4 regions of the Paenibacillus sp. YYML68 genome follow, and region 1 is predicted to be linked to each of the others. Evidence: riboswitches for the same ligand, from Rfam matches in the RefSeq annotation. Region 1 holds a riboswitch; each other region holds the start of a gene.

Region 1 (4,226 bases):
CCAATAGGCCAGCGTAGTAGCAGCTAGCACAAAGATCAGACATCCAACAATGAGTGCTGAGCTTTTCATTTTTAACAGCTTAATCGATAATCGAAGCAGCACAACGTGCAAGCGTATCCCCCCTTACTGAGAAATGATCATGTTCATCCAGCTACGTTCATTAAGACTCTTCCTGCTTACTAAACTGCGCCTTCACTTGCTCTCTCAGATGCTTCGGCACTAGCACGTAGAGGATGTCGCCCGTTTGAATGAAGGTCATTCCCTTTGGCGTAATAATTTTTTCATCCCGAACAATGGCCGTCACTAATGCTTCCTCCGGAAGCTCGGCATGTCTGATCTGCTTACCCTCGACGGGAGAGTTCTCCTCGACATCGATCTCGATAATCTCCGCATTCGTCCTTCCGATCGATACGAGCTCCAGAGTGTGCGGAACGGTCGCTTTTTTACCACCTAATAGTCCTAGCTTGTCAGCTAATAATGACACTGTTGAGCCTTGCACCAAGGCCGACGTGAGAACGACGAAGAATACGACATTGAAGATCAGCTGGCTGTTATCGATTCCTGCGATCATCGGATAGGTGGCGAGTACAATCGGTACGGCTCCCCGCAAGCCCGCCCAAGAGATGAACGTGATCTCCTTGAGGCTGAATTTCGTGAAGATCATACTTGCGAACACGCCGATTGGCCTTGCTACGAACATCAGTAGAATCGATAAGCCTAACCCTTGCCAGATGACGGAGAGCAGCTGATTCGGGAACACGAGCAGCCCCAGTAATATGAACATCAGAATCTGCATCATCCAAGCGAAGCCTTCGTTAAACCGGAAGATCGAGTGCCGATACGTAAGATCCGAGTTGCCGACGAGAACAGCCATCACGTAGACGGCTAGTAAGCCGCTTCCTTGGAGCATCGCTGTTCCGCTGTAGGTCAGAACGGCAAGCGCCATCGACAGCACCGGGTACAACCCTGACGAGTCGAGATTAATTTTGTTAATCATCCATACAGATAACTTACCTAAGAGTACACCCATCACAAGTCCTAAGCCCATCTGCCACACGAAGCCCCAGATGAGCGACATCAAGCTGGCATCCGGGTACTGAATCAATTCGATCAGCGAGATGGTCAAGAAGATCGCCATCGGGTCATTCGTTCCCGACTCGGCCTCCAGCGTCGCCGTCAGCTTCGGACGAATGTTCTTGTTCCCGAGGACAGCGAATATTGCCGCGGCATCGGTGGACCCGACGATTGCACCGAAGAGCAGCCCTTCCAGCCAAGACAATCCAAGTATGTACTTGGCAAGCACGCCGATAATGACGGTCGTAATCAACACGCCCACTGTCGCTAGCGTAGCTGAGGGACCGATCACCTGCTTCACATTGCTCCATTTCGTCTGAAGTCCGCCTTCGAACAAAATGACGATCAACGCCACAATTCCGAACAATTGCGTCAGGTAGGCGCTGTCATAGTAAATAAACTTACTCAGCACCATGCCCACTGCAATAAAGAACACAAGAGACGGCACGCCGAGCCGAGATGAGAACTTCGTGGTGATGACGCCCACAATTAATAATGTAGAGAAAAGTAAGATCGAGCTATCGACTGTAAATGGCACCCCTGGACCTCCTCACCGCACCTGTTGAGCGAAATATGCTGCTAATCCATCACGAGCTTCCGCGGATCTGCTTCTATATATTGTACCATTACAGGTAAAGGTAGGCACGTCTTTCAGCATAAACGGGCATAATCATTTCCATTTTCAACCCATGGATATTTTTGCGTATTGCTTCATAAGGAACGCTTATGATAAATTCATTTAAGCCGAATCGCACAGGCTTCTTCATGCTGCTCGTACGGGGGACTCTTTACTTGGGGTGAATGGCAGTTGACATGCGCTTGAATCTTCCTTGCGCACAAGACGGCCTAGGGAAATCCTCTTCCCGAACCCGACAACTAACCTCGGAGGCTTATATAGGAGGGATACAATTGCATACTTCTGTGAAAAAAATGCTGCTCGCAGCTTTATTGGTGCTGCCTGCTGCTCTATATTCACCATCTGGCACCTATGCAGCAGTACAGACGGATATTAAAGTACAGATCAACGACAAGCTCGTTCAATTCCAGGACGCCAAGCCTGTTGTCGTCGACAATTCGAAGCTGCAGGTGCCAGCACGTACAATTGTGGACGAGCTCGGCTATAGCCTTGAATGGCAAATGGACGGTCAACAAATAACCGTCACCATTCAGAACGAAGAGACAAGCTTGACGCTGACAACCGGCGAGAAGGTCATCTCTGTCAACGAGCAGACCACCGAAGTCGAGAGTGCGCCGCGCCTCGTCGACGGACGCGTCTATGTCCCTTTCCGACTCATCTCCGACACCTTCGGAGCGACGACGCAATGGGATGCGACGAACCGAATCGCGATTCTTGGCACAGACGGACGCTATTACGCTCCGGCGTGGTACCGACCACTAATCAATAACCGCACGTTTACGAAGGTAATCAAAGCTAAGGCGTCCGCTTACACCGCTACTCCATTAGAGAACGGCGGTTATGCAGCGCTTGATTATATGGGTAACACGTTGAGTCTAGGCACCGTCGCTGTCGATCCGTCTGTCATTCCGCTCGGCAGTCAAGTATATATCGAAGGCTATACGCATGAAGGGCTACCGGTCGGCGGCATGTTCGGTACAGCTACCGATACCGGTGGTGCGATTAAGGGCAACAAGGTCGACATCTTCGTCCCACAGTCCAGAGATCAAGCTTGGCGCTTCGGCATTCAAGATGTGAAGGTTTACGTATTAGCTCCTTAAACTTGTTAAGTGAAGTGAAGCAGATTAGCTGATAACAGCTAGCCTGCTTTTTTAGCTAGACCAGGTACCTATCACGGCTTCAATACAACCTTAATACATCCATCCTTCTTCCCGTCAAAAAGCTCATACATCCGCGGCGCATCCGACAAGCTCGCCCGATGTGTAATAATGTCCGTCGGGTCCAGCTTGTTCGTCGTGATAAGCTCATACAAGTGCGGCATGTAGTGAATGACCGGAGCTTGGCCCATCTTCAATACGATGTTGCGTGCGAACAAGTCTCCTAGCGGAAACGCATTATACCGCAGCCCATATACGCCGATGAGCTGGATCGTACCGGTCTTCCTCACAGCCTGCGACGCAATTTGGATCGCTCCCATCGAACCGCCTTGAAGCATGAGCGCTGTCTCGATCTTCTCCACCAACGTCATCTTCCCATCCATCCCGACACAATCGATCACGACCTCGGCGCCGCCGCCTGTTAGCTCCTTCAGGTAGCTTCCGATGTTCGCTTCCTTCTCGAAGTTAACAATCTCAACCCCGTTCACGCGCTTCGCATGCTCCAGCCGATAGTTGATGTAATCGACCGCGATGACGCGCTTCGCCCCCTTCATCCAAGCGAACTTCTGTGTCAGCAGACCGACAGGACCACAGCCGAGCACAATAACCGTATCCCCCGGCTTGACGCCTGCGTTATCCACTCCCCAGTAGGCGGTCGGAATAATGTCAGAGAGGAACAGCAGCTTCTCATCCTCAAGCTCACAGCTCTCTGGAACCTTGAACGGCACGAAGTTGCCATATGGCACTCTTAAGTATTCAGCCTGCCCCCCAGCATAGCCACCGAACGTATCCGAATAACCGAAGTACGCACCGACCTCTCCGTTCGGATTCGCATTATCGCATTGACTCTCCTGCTGATGCTGGCAGTAGAAGCATTGGCCGCACGCAATATTGAACGGAATAATGACCCGATCACCTTTTTTCACATGGGTAACATCAGGTCCGACTTCCTCCACAATGCCCATCGGCTCATGGCCTATAACGAAGTTCTTGGGCATATTGGGAACCATCCCGTGATACAGGTGCAGGTCAGAGCCGCATATGGCCGTGCTCGTCAGTCTAATGATTAGGTCATCGCGCTTCTCGATCATCGGGTCCTGTACGTCCTTGACCATTATTTTTTGAATCCCTTGATACGTAACGGCTTTCATGTCAGGCTCCTTCTTGTTTTTGCGTGTAATATGCCACCCGACTAGCCGTTGTATTCAGATACAGGATATAGAAGCAATAACACCTTAATATTTCCAATGTATACATATATAAGCCGAACGATGCACGACTACAACAATATCTTATATGGATTCGACAAAACATATAAACTTATTCGACATACTCCTGAAGTATAATATAGACGTAGT
Region 2 (4,226 bases), 3.1 Mb from region 1:
CGTCGACAACAACGAGCTGACCGTACGCTTCATCCCCGAGCTCGAGCAGACGAAGAGAACGACCTCCCTCTTATTCAAGAAGGAGGCCGCGATGGAGCCTGCGATTCAGCTATTTATCGATCTGGCAGTCAAGTATTACCGAGCTTAATGTCACCTATATGAATCGAATGAATGTTAACGAATAACCTCGTTCTCGAACAGCTCGATCTCATCGTTCGTGCCGATAATGACCATAATATCGCCTTCCTCGACCATGTCAGTAGCGGTCGGGGCGATGATGACGCCCTTCTTCTTGTTAATCGCCACGACGCTGCAGCCGTAGAGCGCTCGCGTATCGAGATCCTTAAGCGAGCGTCCATCAAGACAGCTCGGCACCGTCAGCTCGGCGATCGTATAATCCTTCGACAGCTCGATATAGTCGAGCAGGTTCGGGGAGACGAGCTGGTGAGCGACGCGGATGCCCATATCCCGCTCCGGGAAGATGACGCGGTCGGCGCCGATCTTCTGCAGCACCTTGCCGTGCAGCTCGGAGAGCGCCTTGCCGACGACATTTTTCACCCCGACATCCTTCAATAATATAGTAGTTAGAATGCTGGCCTGTATATCGTCGCCGATCGCCACGACCACACTGTCGAAGTTACGCAGGCCTAGCGATCGAATCACATCCTCATCTGTGGAATCAGCCGCGACGACGTGAGTGAGCACACTGCTCATCTCCTCGACGGCCTCCTCGTCCTTATCGATGCCGAGCACCTGGTAGCCTAGCTTGATGAGCTCCTTGGCAAGACTGGAGCCGAAGCGCCCCAGTCCGATGACGGCGTATTGACTGCGTTTCATCGCTGATATCCCCTATCCGATCGTTATTTTCCCTTCCGGGTATCGATACAATTCCTTCTCCGCCTTCGGTCCGAGCGCATAGGCGAGCGTCAAGGGACCAAGACGGCCGATGAACATCGTGAGTGCGATCATCACCTTGCCGACATCGCTCAGCATAGGCGTCAGCCCCATCGATAAGCCGACTGTGCCGAATGCGGACGTCACCTCGAACAGGATCATCAGGAAGTGACGATCCTCAGTCGTCGACAGCACCATCGTCACGAAGATGACGACGAACAAGGCAATCATCGTGATCGTAATCGCCTTCAGCAATCGATCCTTGCCGAGACGGTTATGGAAGAAGACGATGTCCTCCTTGCCTCGCACCATCGCAATAATCGCCCCGACCAACGTTGTGAACGTCGTCGTCTTAATGCCACCACCCGTCGAGCCGGGTGAAGCTCCGATGAACATGAGGAATATGATGAAAAATTGGGTCGCCTGACGCATCGCCGCAATGTCTAATGTATTGGCGCCTGCGGTGCGGGGGGTAACGGATTGGAAGATCGACGCTAATAGCTTACCATCCCAATCGAGCGCACCGAGCGTCCTCGCATTCGTGAACTCGAAGATGAAGATGACGACAGCTCCCACCGCGATCAGCACGCCGCTTGCCGTTAGCACGACCTTGGAATGCAGCGACAATCTGCGCAGCCGTCGGTAATCGAGCAGATCGGATAAGACGACGAAGCCGAGTCCGCCAAGTATGATGAGACAGATGGAGACGATATTGATCACATAATCGTCCGCGTAAGCGGTAATGCTGGCGAATGGACCTGTCACAAGTCCAAATAGATCGAAGCCCGCATTGTTGAAGAACGAGATCGCGTGAAATAGTCCGAAGCCGAGCGCCTGCAGCGGCTCCATGTCCATTGACCATCTCAAGGTGAAGACGACCGCCGCCGTGAGCTCAATCGTTAAGGAATAGATAATAACCTTGCGTATAAGCCGAACGATGCCTTCCATGCTGCCCTGATTCATCGCCTCTTGCAGAATGAGCCGTTCTTTGAGCGAGATGCGCTTCCTCAGCACGAAGGCGAACAGCGTCGACATCGTCATGAAGCCGAGTCCGCCGACTTGAATGAGCAGCACGATCACGATTTTACCGAACAGCGACCAATGCTGACCTGTGTCGACGACGACGAGGCCAGTTACGCACGTTGCCGACGTTGCGGTGAAGAACGCATCCAGGAACGGCGTGCCGTCCCCTGAGCTTGCGGCGATCGGCAGCGTAAGCAGCGTCGCACCGAGCAGAATGATCGCCGCGAACCCCAGCACCAAGATTTGCGGAGGGGTGAGCTCTATTTTTTTGGCTTGAAGCTTCATCCGGCACCTCTTCGGATTCATAATGGAACAGCAAAAAAGACACAGGGAACGAAACCCGGTGCCGTGCGTACAAGGTTCCTGTAACAAAAGCCTACGAGGTTAGCTGTCGGATTCGGATGTACAGGCACCCTATCTGTGCGCAGCTGCGTGGCTGGCACAAAATTCACCCCATCATTAGTGGTTCCCCCGTTTTCCATTGGAAATTCGGCTCAATATTTAATTAGGCAGCTGCTGCAAATTCATATGAGATGAATTATACGGCGGTTTCGAACGAAGTACAAAGCCATTTTAGAACGAAAAGAGAGGTAATTCGCAATAATACGACAGATGTAAGCGCTCCTATCTGGTCGGCGCGTCACTTTGCTTGTTTTTACCTGCGCTTGCTCATGTTATCATGACTCTATAGGGGAAGCATGGAAAAAGTTATAGCCGAATACAATAGGTCGATGAACAAAATAAGGACAAGGAGTGCGACTATGCCTGCCAAATTACAAGCCCGTCCCCCGCTGCTGCTCGCCGTGCTCGGAATCATCTTATATATCGGGCTTGCCTACCTGTCTCCGCTGCTGGAGCCGGAGGACCGTGCTCCCGAGAATGCTGTGCAGACACCGGCCATCTCGAAGCAGGAGGCGGCTGTGCTTGCCTCAGACTTCATTCGTCAGCGCTTCGAGCTGTCTGACACGGCCAAGGTGGAGACGCTGTTCCAGTCGCACACTGTACGCAGCGGCTACCTGCAGCATGCTGGCCTCGAGGAGGAATATGAGAAGAAGTACGGCGAGCAGTTCCCGATCGATTACTTCGAGGTTGAAATAACGGACGACGCACTGTCGCGCAATTATTATGTTGGGGTCAATTACACGACGAAGCACATATTCAGCTATAGCGCGTGGAAGGACGCTGCTGCGAAGTCAGGCGCACTGCCTGCCGCCTCAGAGGCTTCACCTGCGGCTGCAGGCGAGAAGGCGCTGCGAGATATGGGCTATGACCCAGCCGCCTTCACGCTACAGGACAGCGGCCGACCATCTGAGGACTACGGGCTCGTCTACGTCAGCCGTTCGATTGTCGTCGGCGAGGCTCCGCTTGAGCTGCACCTCGGCTACGAGAACGGCCGCATCACCTCGTTCCGCCCGGCGTTCCCGCCTCCTGATAGCTTCCTGACGTGGCAGGAGGCGCAGGACGAGCGCTCCGGACGAATGACACAGATCAGCCTGCTCGGGTCGCTGTTGCTGTCCTTGACTGCTCTCATCCTCGTTATTCGGCACAGACGGCACATCACGTTCTCACGCGGCTTGATGCTCACCCTAGTCTTCCTCGGCATCTATGTGATGAACAACTTCAACATGCTGCCTTCGTTCCGCACGATGCACAATACGGGGCCATCCGAGCCGAACGCGTTGCTGTACCTGTGGATCATGAACATCTATGTAACGCTGATGGCGCTATCGACCTACTTCGCGCTGCTTGCCGGACGGAAGCTGTGTCTGGATACCGAAGTGGAGCCGCTGCCGGCATGGAGAGACGAACAGTTCGGCGGCCAAGTGTACCTCGCGATGAAGGATGGTTATATCATCGGCCTGTTCATCCTTGGCGTGCAGCAGGCGCTCTTCTTCGCAGGCTCGTACAGCTTCGATATATGGGCAGTTTCTGACCCTGGCAGCTCCGTCTACAATATGCGCATTCCCGAGCTGTTCCCGCTGCTCGCCTGGTCAGCTGCGATCTCTGAGGAGGCCGTATACCGACTGCTGGGCGTGACGCTCCTGCTCAAGCTGACGCGCAGCCCGTTCGTTGCGGTGCTGCTGCCGAGCATCCTATGGGCAATGAGCCATACGCAGTATCCGATCTACCCGGTCTATACGCGGCTGATCGAGGTGTCGGTCATCGGCGTCATCTTCGGCTATGTATTCCTGCGCTACGGCTTCCTGACGGCCGTCTTCGCGCATGCGACGATGGACAGCATCCTGATGGGGCTGTCGCTCGTCTACAGCGGCGACGAACGCGAAGCGGCTGCAGGGATCGTCTACTTC
Region 3 (4,226 bases), 440 kb from region 1:
TTCATGAAGACAGATGTCGACAACAAGCTGGCCGTTCGCTGGAATCTAGGGGCCGTCAAATTAATCGAGACCTTAATCGGCTGGGTCGTATGGTGAGGTGAGGATGAATGTGGAATCGTCTTAAATCAGGCATGTCGCTCGCGTGGAATCAGCCCTTCGCCGTGTTCGCGTTATTCGTCTATCAGCTGATCTGGAGCATCGTCATCTATAAGCTCATTCAATCCGTCGTCCTCCCTCTCTTGCACCGATATCCGTCCGAGCTGTCCGGTACAGCCGTCAAGCTGTTCTGGATCGAGGGACAATTCCAGCTGATGAAGACCGACGTGCTGGAGCCGCTTGCGGGCTGGGCGATCGCCTTGCTGGCGCTTCGACTCGTGCTCCACCCGGTGCTGAACGCCGCCGTCTACTACTCGATGCATCGCGGGGACCTGAATGCAGGCTACCGATTCGTGGCGGGCATCCGCAAGCTGACGCTGCCGTACTTCTTCTATTATATCGTCCAGCTGACAGCAACCTTGTTGCCGCTTGTATGGCTGCTGCCGCTCGCAGCACGGGAATTCGACACCCATAGCTCCTATACGAGCCTAGGCGTTGCGTTGCTGCCATACGTCGCCGGCTACATGCTATACGCCCTGCTGATCAAGCTGATGACCATGTATCTCCAGATTGGAAAAGCAAGCGATCGTTCCGTGCTCTACTCGATCGTATTCTGCATCCGCTACCTGCCCGTCATCGCGATCACGGCGCTCGCGGTCCTCACTCTGGCGCTGCTCGTGACGGCGACCGCGATGACCTCGGCCTTCATCTGGGCCGGCTTCATCGCCCTGCTAGGCATTCAGGCATTCCGTCTCGCTCAAGCGTTCTTCGAGGTATGGGCTATCGGAGTCCAATATGCGCTGTGGCAGGAGAAGGCGTAAGTAGCTTCACCGTCGCGCCTGGCTCGACATAAACGAAGGGCTGTTCGGGCAAGCCGATAACCGGCTTCCTCCCGAACAGCCCTTCTTCGTGACGTGAGGCTCGTCCACGCCCAGCTAGAGACTACCCGATGACAGACTGGTCCTTCGCTAGAACGAACGCTTAGCTCCCGGCCTTCTCCAGCACAAGCCGCAGCTGTACATCAATGTTGTTCTGCGTCTCCATCAGCACGTTGTGAGGATTCTTCAATCCGAAATCCGCGAACGTCACAACCGTCTTGCCCTCCAGCTTCAGCTGACCGTTCTCAACAAGCGCATCGCTGTTGAACGTTACCTCCTTCTCGATCCCCTTCACGCTCAGTGTCCCCACCATCTGAAAGCTGACCTTCTCGCCTTCCGTCCAGCTCTGCGGCAAGCCGCTGAACGACTTCGCCTTGAAGACGGCGTTCGGGAACGAAGCGACATCGAAGTAATCCTTAGCCCGAACATGATCATCGCGATCCGCATTGCCCGAGTTGATCGACTTCATCGCAATCGAGCCCTCCGCCGTGGACTTCGCAGGCTCTGCCGCGTCCAGTGTCCAGCTGCCTACGACTTCCTTCGCAACAAAGTTTACGGTAGACTTCGACGTCGTGACGGAAAAGTACACCTCAGACGATGGAGCGACGTTCCACATGCCACTCATCGCCTCATTCGTGAGCTGCTGACCGGAGCTCGACTTGGCGGAAGCCGAAGCCGCAGCCGAGATGACCTCCTTGATCTCCACTTTATTGCCGGTGTAAGAATCGAAGGCAAGATAGCCTCCCGCAAGAGCAACAGATAGAACACTGGCGGATACGAGCAGCTTCACATGTTTCATGATTCCAATTCCCTCCATTAATATAGGTATGATATGTATCATTCACACTACGAGGTGTAGTATAAAATCAGCCCGCCGGTTCATCACCCTCATCACCGTGTTGAAAATCAATGACTCGTTCTGGTACTCGAGACACGTCTGTGCCTCGCGAATCGACAACGGCTAAGCCGCCTTCTATAAGATTTCGAGCACCTTCGCCTCCAGTGAGCCGAAGAAGCGGTTCAAGCCTTTCTCGTAAACTTTGAAATGATGTATTTTCATAGATGAATACCTCACACTACAGATTGTATTGAAACTACGTTTCGATGTCAAATACAGGAAAACGACAAGTGGACTGTATCAATTGGGAGTCTCTAGGCGCATGTCCTAGTACCTAAGTAGGCAGGTTTCACATTTATGCACTTAAGATGTGACGGTTTTGTGACACCGGCAGGATTTCGACAACGAAGCTCGAATACATGTACTTGCAACAAACTAACTAGAAAACTTTGCCGAATTTCTGTACGCAGAAAACGGGGGAACCATCTTGGGTGAATTGATCTCGCTTGACAGTGATCATAGGGAACCTTCAACCGAACCCTCAAGCTAACCTCGTAGGCACCGGAAGGGGAAACTTCTTAGTGAAGAAGCTTGTCGGTTTTGTATGCTCAGCAGTTATGTTTTGCACGATTTCGGTTGGAAGCGCATGGGCGGAAACTCCGCTAAGCGCAGCGGTTAACGACGGACTGGGCTCTCCTTATAAGTGGGCTGGTACGACGACGAAGGGCTTCGATTGCTCGGGCTACACCTCGTGGGTGTTCGCCAAGTTCAACATTCAGCTGCCGCATTCCTCCAAGAGCCAAGCCCAGCTCGGCACACACGTCGATAAGAACGACTTGCGTCCTGGCGACCTCGTCTTCTTCAACACAGACGGCCGCGGCATCTCGCATGTCGGTGTCTATGTAGGCGACGGTAAGTTCTATCACTCCGCTACGAATGAGGGTGTCGTCATCACGAAGCTGTCGGACAGCTACTACGTGAAGCGCTATGTGACCGCTCGCCGCATTCTGTCGGAGGAGCAGTACACACAGCTCATGACGGACCCAGCGACCCAATAAGCCGGCTCGTTCTGTCGCGATGCTATGAAGCACACTTGAATTTCGTATGATCTCGAAAGCTCTGACTTGGACTTGCCCCCGTTCCTTCGCCTTGTGCGAGGACAGGGCAGCTCCAGCGTCCGGAGCTTTCTTTCGTCTAGCGGACTCGCGGACGTCCTAAGAAAGGAGCACGGCCTCATGCTGCTATTCATTCACCGCAAAGACTTGCGCATCGACGACTTGCCCGCGTTCGATTATATACGTGCCGCCGCACAGCCTTCACTGCATGTGCTCATACTCGATCCGTTGCTGCTGCGCAACGGCCGTAGCGCCGAGCACAGCGGCGTCAACTTCCTGCAGCACGCCGCAAGGCTTACGCGTCTGTATCGCGAGGCCGGTGCGCAGCTGCATGTGCTGCACGGCGAGCCGAGCGCCGTGCTCCAGGGGCTCTTGGCCGCGCATCCGGACATCGACGAGCTCGTGCTGCACGAGGACGTCTCGCCCTATGCGCTGAAGCGCGACCGTGAGCTGCGCGCCGCGGCGGAGGCTCGCGGCGTGCGGGTCACCGCCTTCGAGGAGGCGAGCCTCGCCGACGTCCGTGAGTTCGCGCGCTGGTCCGGCCGCCAGCAGCCGTACAAGGTGTACACGCCATTCTACAAGCGATGGCGTGAATATGTGAGCGAGCGGGTGCGCCCCGCGTCGCACGTGACGGTGCGCGACCTCGCGACGGTCGCGCTCGCGGACGGGCTGGCGGAGCGCTATGCGCCGCCAGCCGAGCTGGCCGCGGCCCTCGCCGAGGGCGGGCCGCCTGTGCACAGCCGCGCCGCCTCAGCGGAGGCGCGGCCTGCGCTTGCGGGCGCGGCTGCGTCAGCGCCCGCGCAGGAGCCGGAGGAAGCGCTGGACCGCTTCCTCGAGGAGCGGCTGCCCGGCTATGCGGGCGAGCGCGATCGCTATGACCGCGACGGCACGAGCCGTCTCAGCCGCCATCTGAACGTCGGAGCGATCTCCATTCGCTCCGTATACGAGCGGCTGATCGCGAGCCCTCTCGCGGTCGAGCCTTGGCTGCGCCAGCTGGCTTGGCGCGACTTTTACCAATATCAGGCGAGGCTGGACCCACTCTTCTTCCGCTATGAGGAGACGGTCGACCTGTCGAAGCTGGACAGCGTCCACTTCCCCGCGTGGGCGGAGGCGCGCACTGGCATCCCGATTATCGACGCAGCGATGACCGAGCTGATCGAGACCGGCTGGATGCCGAACCGGCTGCGGATGATTACGGCCATGTTCCTGGCCAAAAATCTCGGCTGTCCGTTCCACTACGGCGAGCGCTACTTCCGCCTCAAGCTCAGCGATTACGATAACGTGCTGAACCGCGGCGGC
Region 4 (4,226 bases), 400 kb from region 1:
ATGGACGACCTGAGCGTGCGGATAAGGCGCAAGCGTCTCCTCTAGCAGCGGCAGCAGCCGCTGGTCGATCTCGACCGCGACGACCTTCGCCGCCCGCTTTGCCAGCTGCTGCGTTAAGGCGCCGATGCCCGGCCCGATCTCGAATGCGCCCTTCGACGGGTCGAGGTCGGCCGCACCGACGATTTTGTTCAATATATTAGGATCAATCAGGAAGTTCTGACCCAGACTCTTCTTCAGCGTCAGATCATGCCTCTGCAGCAGCTCCTTCGTCCGCTTCGGTGAGGCGATGTCCAAGACCTCGCCTTGGGCTGTTGCCGGTTGTATGTCCTCACGATTCATTGTGCCGCCCCCTCCTGGTCCGCATCGTACAGATCACGCGCCGCCGCTTCGAATTCCTCACGCGTAATCTGGAACATCCGGCACCGATTATAGAACTGCTTGCCGTTGCAATAGCCAATACCTAGCTTATTGCCTACGAGCAGGCGTCTAGAGGCCGCCTGCGGATGTACGATGAGACCGGCATCCATCAGATCCTCCCATTCGATTAGCGACTCGCTCGCCTGCGTATCCGTACGCACCTTCGACAGCGCCTCTCGAATGGACTCGACCGAGGCATTCTCGACGCCGATATCGCCCTTGCTGGTCGCCTCGCTCTGTGTCAGGAACGCGTGCTTCACGCCCGGCACCGCCTTGGCGATAATTTTGCGAATGCGCTCGCCCGCATGGTCCGGGTCCGTGAACACGATCACTCCCCGACGCTCCTGTGCAAGCCGTATGCGCCGAATCACGGCGTCATTAATGGCCGAGCCGCCCGTTTCGATCGTATCGGCCTCTACTGCCCGCTTGATCGCCGTCGTATCGTCCTTGCCCTCCACTACAATTAGCTCCTTGATCATCACGTCTTGCTTCCTTTCTGCATAAACAAGCAAAAGAAGAGGCCGCCTGAGGCACCTCTTCTTCACCTGCTGACTTTATATCTATAATGAATCTAGTCTTGCCCAATTGCAAGCTCCTAATTCGCCGACGGCTTCTTCGGGCCGATAATGTATACCGTGTAGCCACTCTTCGTACCGAAGCGGCTGGCATAGTTATGACTGTCGAAATAAACGTCGATCTTGTTTCCTTTCACGGCACTGCCCGTATCCTCCGCACGGCGGAAGCCGAGGCCTTCGATATATACCCACCAGCCGATCGGAATTACTTTAGGGTCTACTGCAATGGTACGACCTTCTGTCACTTTCGCACCTGATGAAGTTACGCCGTACTGCGGATGATTGACATCCTTGCCAGTCGACGCGGGTCCGGCTGAATAACCGGTTAAGGTAAAGTTCTTAATCACTTGCTTATAACCGAAGTTGATGCCATTCTTCATCACCTCATCCACATTGGGCGAGGAGCTTGACAAAGCAACGACCGGATTTTTCGTTCCGACCGCGACGATCCGCTGCTTGCTTTCCTGCTGAACCTTCTCTTCGACAACCTGCTCGGAGACGAGCACGCCGTCCTCATATACTTTCTCCAGCTGCTTAATAACGATGCCTTCCTGACCTTCCTGTACGACCTGTTCCTTGCCCTTGAGCAGCTTGGGCTCGTTCTTCTTAACGATGTCGAATGCGACCTTCTCCTCGACCTCGCCGAGCTCCTTCGTTACGCGCACGACCTGAACCGCTGCGTTCGCCGTAAGCTCCGCATCCTTCGCCGGCATTACCTTATCGTGCTCACCGAGCGTTACGTTCAAGTCCGCTAGCGCCTCTTCCACCGTTGTACCCGCTGTGTAGATCGTTCGGGTCTCTCCGTCAGCTGTAAGCTGTACAGGTGTCGTGCGTGTAATCGTAATCCGATCGCCCGATTGAATCGCCGCATCCAGCGAATGCGATAATCGATCGTGCTCACTGACCGTTATGCCTTGCTCATCCAGTATTCGTTGCAGCTCCCCTTGCCGGGTTTGGAACATAAGCTCCTGTCCGTCTACAACGACCGATACGCGCTTAATCGCGGTACCGTGCAACATCATCAAGAACATGAAAGCCATAGCGAATGAAAGTAGTGCAATTATCGTAATCATACGCAAGTTTTCATGCGCCCATCGCAGTGCGAAGGTCATGCTGGATGATCGTCTTTCATGGGGTTGCTCTAGTGATCCAGCTCCCACTTGTTCCGTCCTCCTTAAAGCCTCGCCATCGAGTGTTATGCATGATAAGATCTGACGCGACTTGGTAAATTGTTATGACTGTCATTACCAACGTTTGCTACTGACATCAGAGCCGACTTGCCTGCCTCGTTCACCCCCGCTTTGGAAGGATCACTTATGAGCATGCCCGCGCCGCCTCCCATGGAGGACAGCACAAAAAAAGTCAGCGGAGAAGAGGAACCTTCCCGTGACTTTTATACTCATTTGATCCAAATGAAAATAAAGCGCACGACAATGCGTTACCTCTCTCTAAACGCTTACGAGGTTAGCTGACGGATTCGGACTTGAGAGTCGCCCTACCCGGACCTCTTGAAGGCGTCCGAGATTCACCCCAATTGTTACAGCCCAGCCCGATTCGGCTTGAAGCTGCGGTTCCCCCGTTTCCCTTTCGGAAACTCAGCGATATTGGAAGCTTGGTAAATCGTATGAAGTTAATACTGAGTTTACGATGCGAGGGGTTTAATTGTAAAGTATACAAACACGCCGAAAAAGAATCATTTTCGTTCAATTTGGACCAAATTTCGAATTGAAATCGCAACCAACACACCTATTTCTCGCTCAAGCCTTCGATTATTGCTCATTATCTCGCATTCTCTTGTTTCGTGATAAAAAACAGTCGTCCTCATACCCTCATTTTTGAGTCATTTCACTCGTTTTGAGGTTAAATAACTTAGTGGCATTACGAGTTGTGATCTCCGCAAGCTCCTCCAATGAAAGCCCTTTAATCTCTGCCGCAGTCTCTGCAATGAGCCGAACATAGGACGATTCATTCCGCTTTCCACGATACGGATGTGGGGCTAAGTATGGAGCATCCGTCTCGATCAGCAGACGATCCAGAGGCACCTTCTCCAGCACCTCCTTGGGCTGCTTCGCATTCTTGAAGGTGACTGGCCCTCCGAACGAAATATAAAAATTGAGATCCAGACACTGCTTCGCCGTCTCCCAGCTGCCAGAGAAGCAGTGCATGACGCCACCGACCTCTGAAGCCTTCTCCTCACGGAGCGTCTCGACGACGTCATGATGTGCGTCACGATTATGGATAACAATCGGCAGCTTCACCTTGCGGGCAAGCCGAATCTGCTCCCGGAACACGCGGTCCTGAACATCCTTGGGCGACGTATCCCAGTAATAATCGAGTCCAATCTCGCCGATCGCTACGACCTTCTCGTGTGCGCACAGCGACTCGAGCCATTCCAGATCGCCATCCTTCATATTGATCGCATCGGTCGGATGCCAGCCGACCGTCGAGTAGATGAAATCGTACTGCTCCGCAAGCGCCAGCGAAGTCGGAATCGTCTCTCGATTGAATCCGACATTGATAATTCGACGAATTCCATTCTGTTGTGCACGCGCGATCACTTCTTGTCGGTCTTCATCGAATTGCTCCGCATTCAGATGAGCATGAGTGTCGATCAGCATCTTTAATACAACCCCTATTCCATTTCATATATGTAGCTATTGATCTTCGACAAGACCGAGCAGACGACGCGTGGCCTCATCCAATCGGGACGCATGCTTCAAGAGAAGGTCTTGCGGGTAATATAAGTGATACTTCCCCATCTGAATACCGCTGATGGAGCGAACAATTTCAGATTTATGGGAAATTTCAGTCAGTCTGTCAGCTGCATCTAGCAACAGAATAGGCAGCTTCTCGTCTTGCTCCCCCGGTCGATACACATCATACGACTGGTCGGATGGGAAATCAACCTCGAGGTAATAATGCGGGTCAAGACCGATGCTGCGGAATGTATCTCTCAGCCGTTCCAGCATCGGCACATCCATCACTTCAAGCGTTGTATACTTGAACAGCCGCCGCTCCAGAAATCTGGAGCACAGCTCGGAGAGAATGTCGTCCTGCTCCAGTGACCATTGCATGAGCACCGTCTGCATGAACGCCTCATCGAGCATATGATACTCCTGGACGCTCAGCTTATTCGCGAATAAGCTCGGAAGCGGCGCGAGCATGAAGCGGAACGTATAGCCTTCCTCGTGCAGATGCTTCGCTCTTTCGAAGATGTGATGGAGGATGACGTCG

Evidence for each region. Region 1 has a riboswitch for cyclic di-AMP ahead of PAE68_RS04710 (stalk domain-containing protein). Riboswitches for the same ligand answer to the same signal wherever they lie in the genome.
Region 2: it holds a riboswitch for cyclic di-AMP, as region 1 does, so the genes downstream of both, PAE68_RS18220 (TrkH family potassium uptake protein) here and PAE68_RS04710 (stalk domain-containing protein) in region 1, are expected to answer to the same signal.
Region 3: it holds a riboswitch for cyclic di-AMP, as region 1 does, so the genes downstream of both, PAE68_RS02590 (C40 family peptidase) here and PAE68_RS04710 (stalk domain-containing protein) in region 1, are expected to answer to the same signal.
Region 4: it holds a riboswitch for cyclic di-AMP, as region 1 does, so the genes downstream of both, PAE68_RS02825 (3D domain-containing protein) here and PAE68_RS04710 (stalk domain-containing protein) in region 1, are expected to answer to the same signal.

The regions. Positions count from the first base shown of each region.
Region 1 covers NZ_BQYI01000001.1:1,038,344-1,042,569, reverse strand. Annotated here, with positions in the region: gene PAE68_RS04720 (potassium channel family protein) at 1-102, opposite strand, end outside; gene PAE68_RS04715 (potassium/proton antiporter) at 161-1,612, opposite strand; cyclic di-AMP (ydaO/yuaA leader) riboswitch at 1,807-1,980, shown strand; gene PAE68_RS04710 (stalk domain-containing protein) at 1,984-2,811, shown strand; gene PAE68_RS04705 (zinc-dependent alcohol dehydrogenase) at 2,883-4,019, opposite strand.
Region 2 covers NZ_BQYI01000001.1:4,095,499-4,099,724, forward strand. Annotated here, with positions in the region: gene PAE68_RS18210 (LysR family transcriptional regulator) at 1-148, shown strand, start outside; gene PAE68_RS18215 (potassium channel family protein) at 175-837, opposite strand; gene PAE68_RS18220 (TrkH family potassium uptake protein) at 850-2,202, opposite strand; cyclic di-AMP (ydaO/yuaA leader) riboswitch at 2,276-2,422, opposite strand; gene PAE68_RS18225 (CPBP family intramembrane glutamic endopeptidase) at 2,679-4,226, shown strand, end outside.
Region 3 covers NZ_BQYI01000001.1:594,681-598,906, reverse strand. Annotated here, with positions in the region: gene PAE68_RS02605 (M1 family metallopeptidase) at 1-96, shown strand, start outside; gene PAE68_RS02600 (hypothetical protein) at 108-917, shown strand; gene PAE68_RS02595 (YceI family protein) at 1,078-1,773, opposite strand; cyclic di-AMP (ydaO/yuaA leader) riboswitch at 2,253-2,388, shown strand; gene PAE68_RS02590 (C40 family peptidase) at 2,394-2,870, shown strand; gene PAE68_RS02585 (cryptochrome/photolyase family protein) at 3,048-4,226, shown strand, end outside.
Region 4 covers NZ_BQYI01000001.1:639,535-643,760, reverse strand. Annotated here, with positions in the region: gene rsmA (16S rRNA (adenine(1518)-N(6)/adenine(1519)-N(6))-dimethyltransferase RsmA) at 1-339, opposite strand, end outside; gene rnmV (ribonuclease M5) at 336-896, opposite strand; gene PAE68_RS02825 (3D domain-containing protein) at 1,013-2,104, opposite strand; cyclic di-AMP (ydaO/yuaA leader) riboswitch at 2,430-2,603, opposite strand; gene PAE68_RS02820 (TatD family hydrolase) at 2,822-3,610, opposite strand; gene PAE68_RS02815 (HD domain-containing protein) at 3,647-4,226, opposite strand, start outside.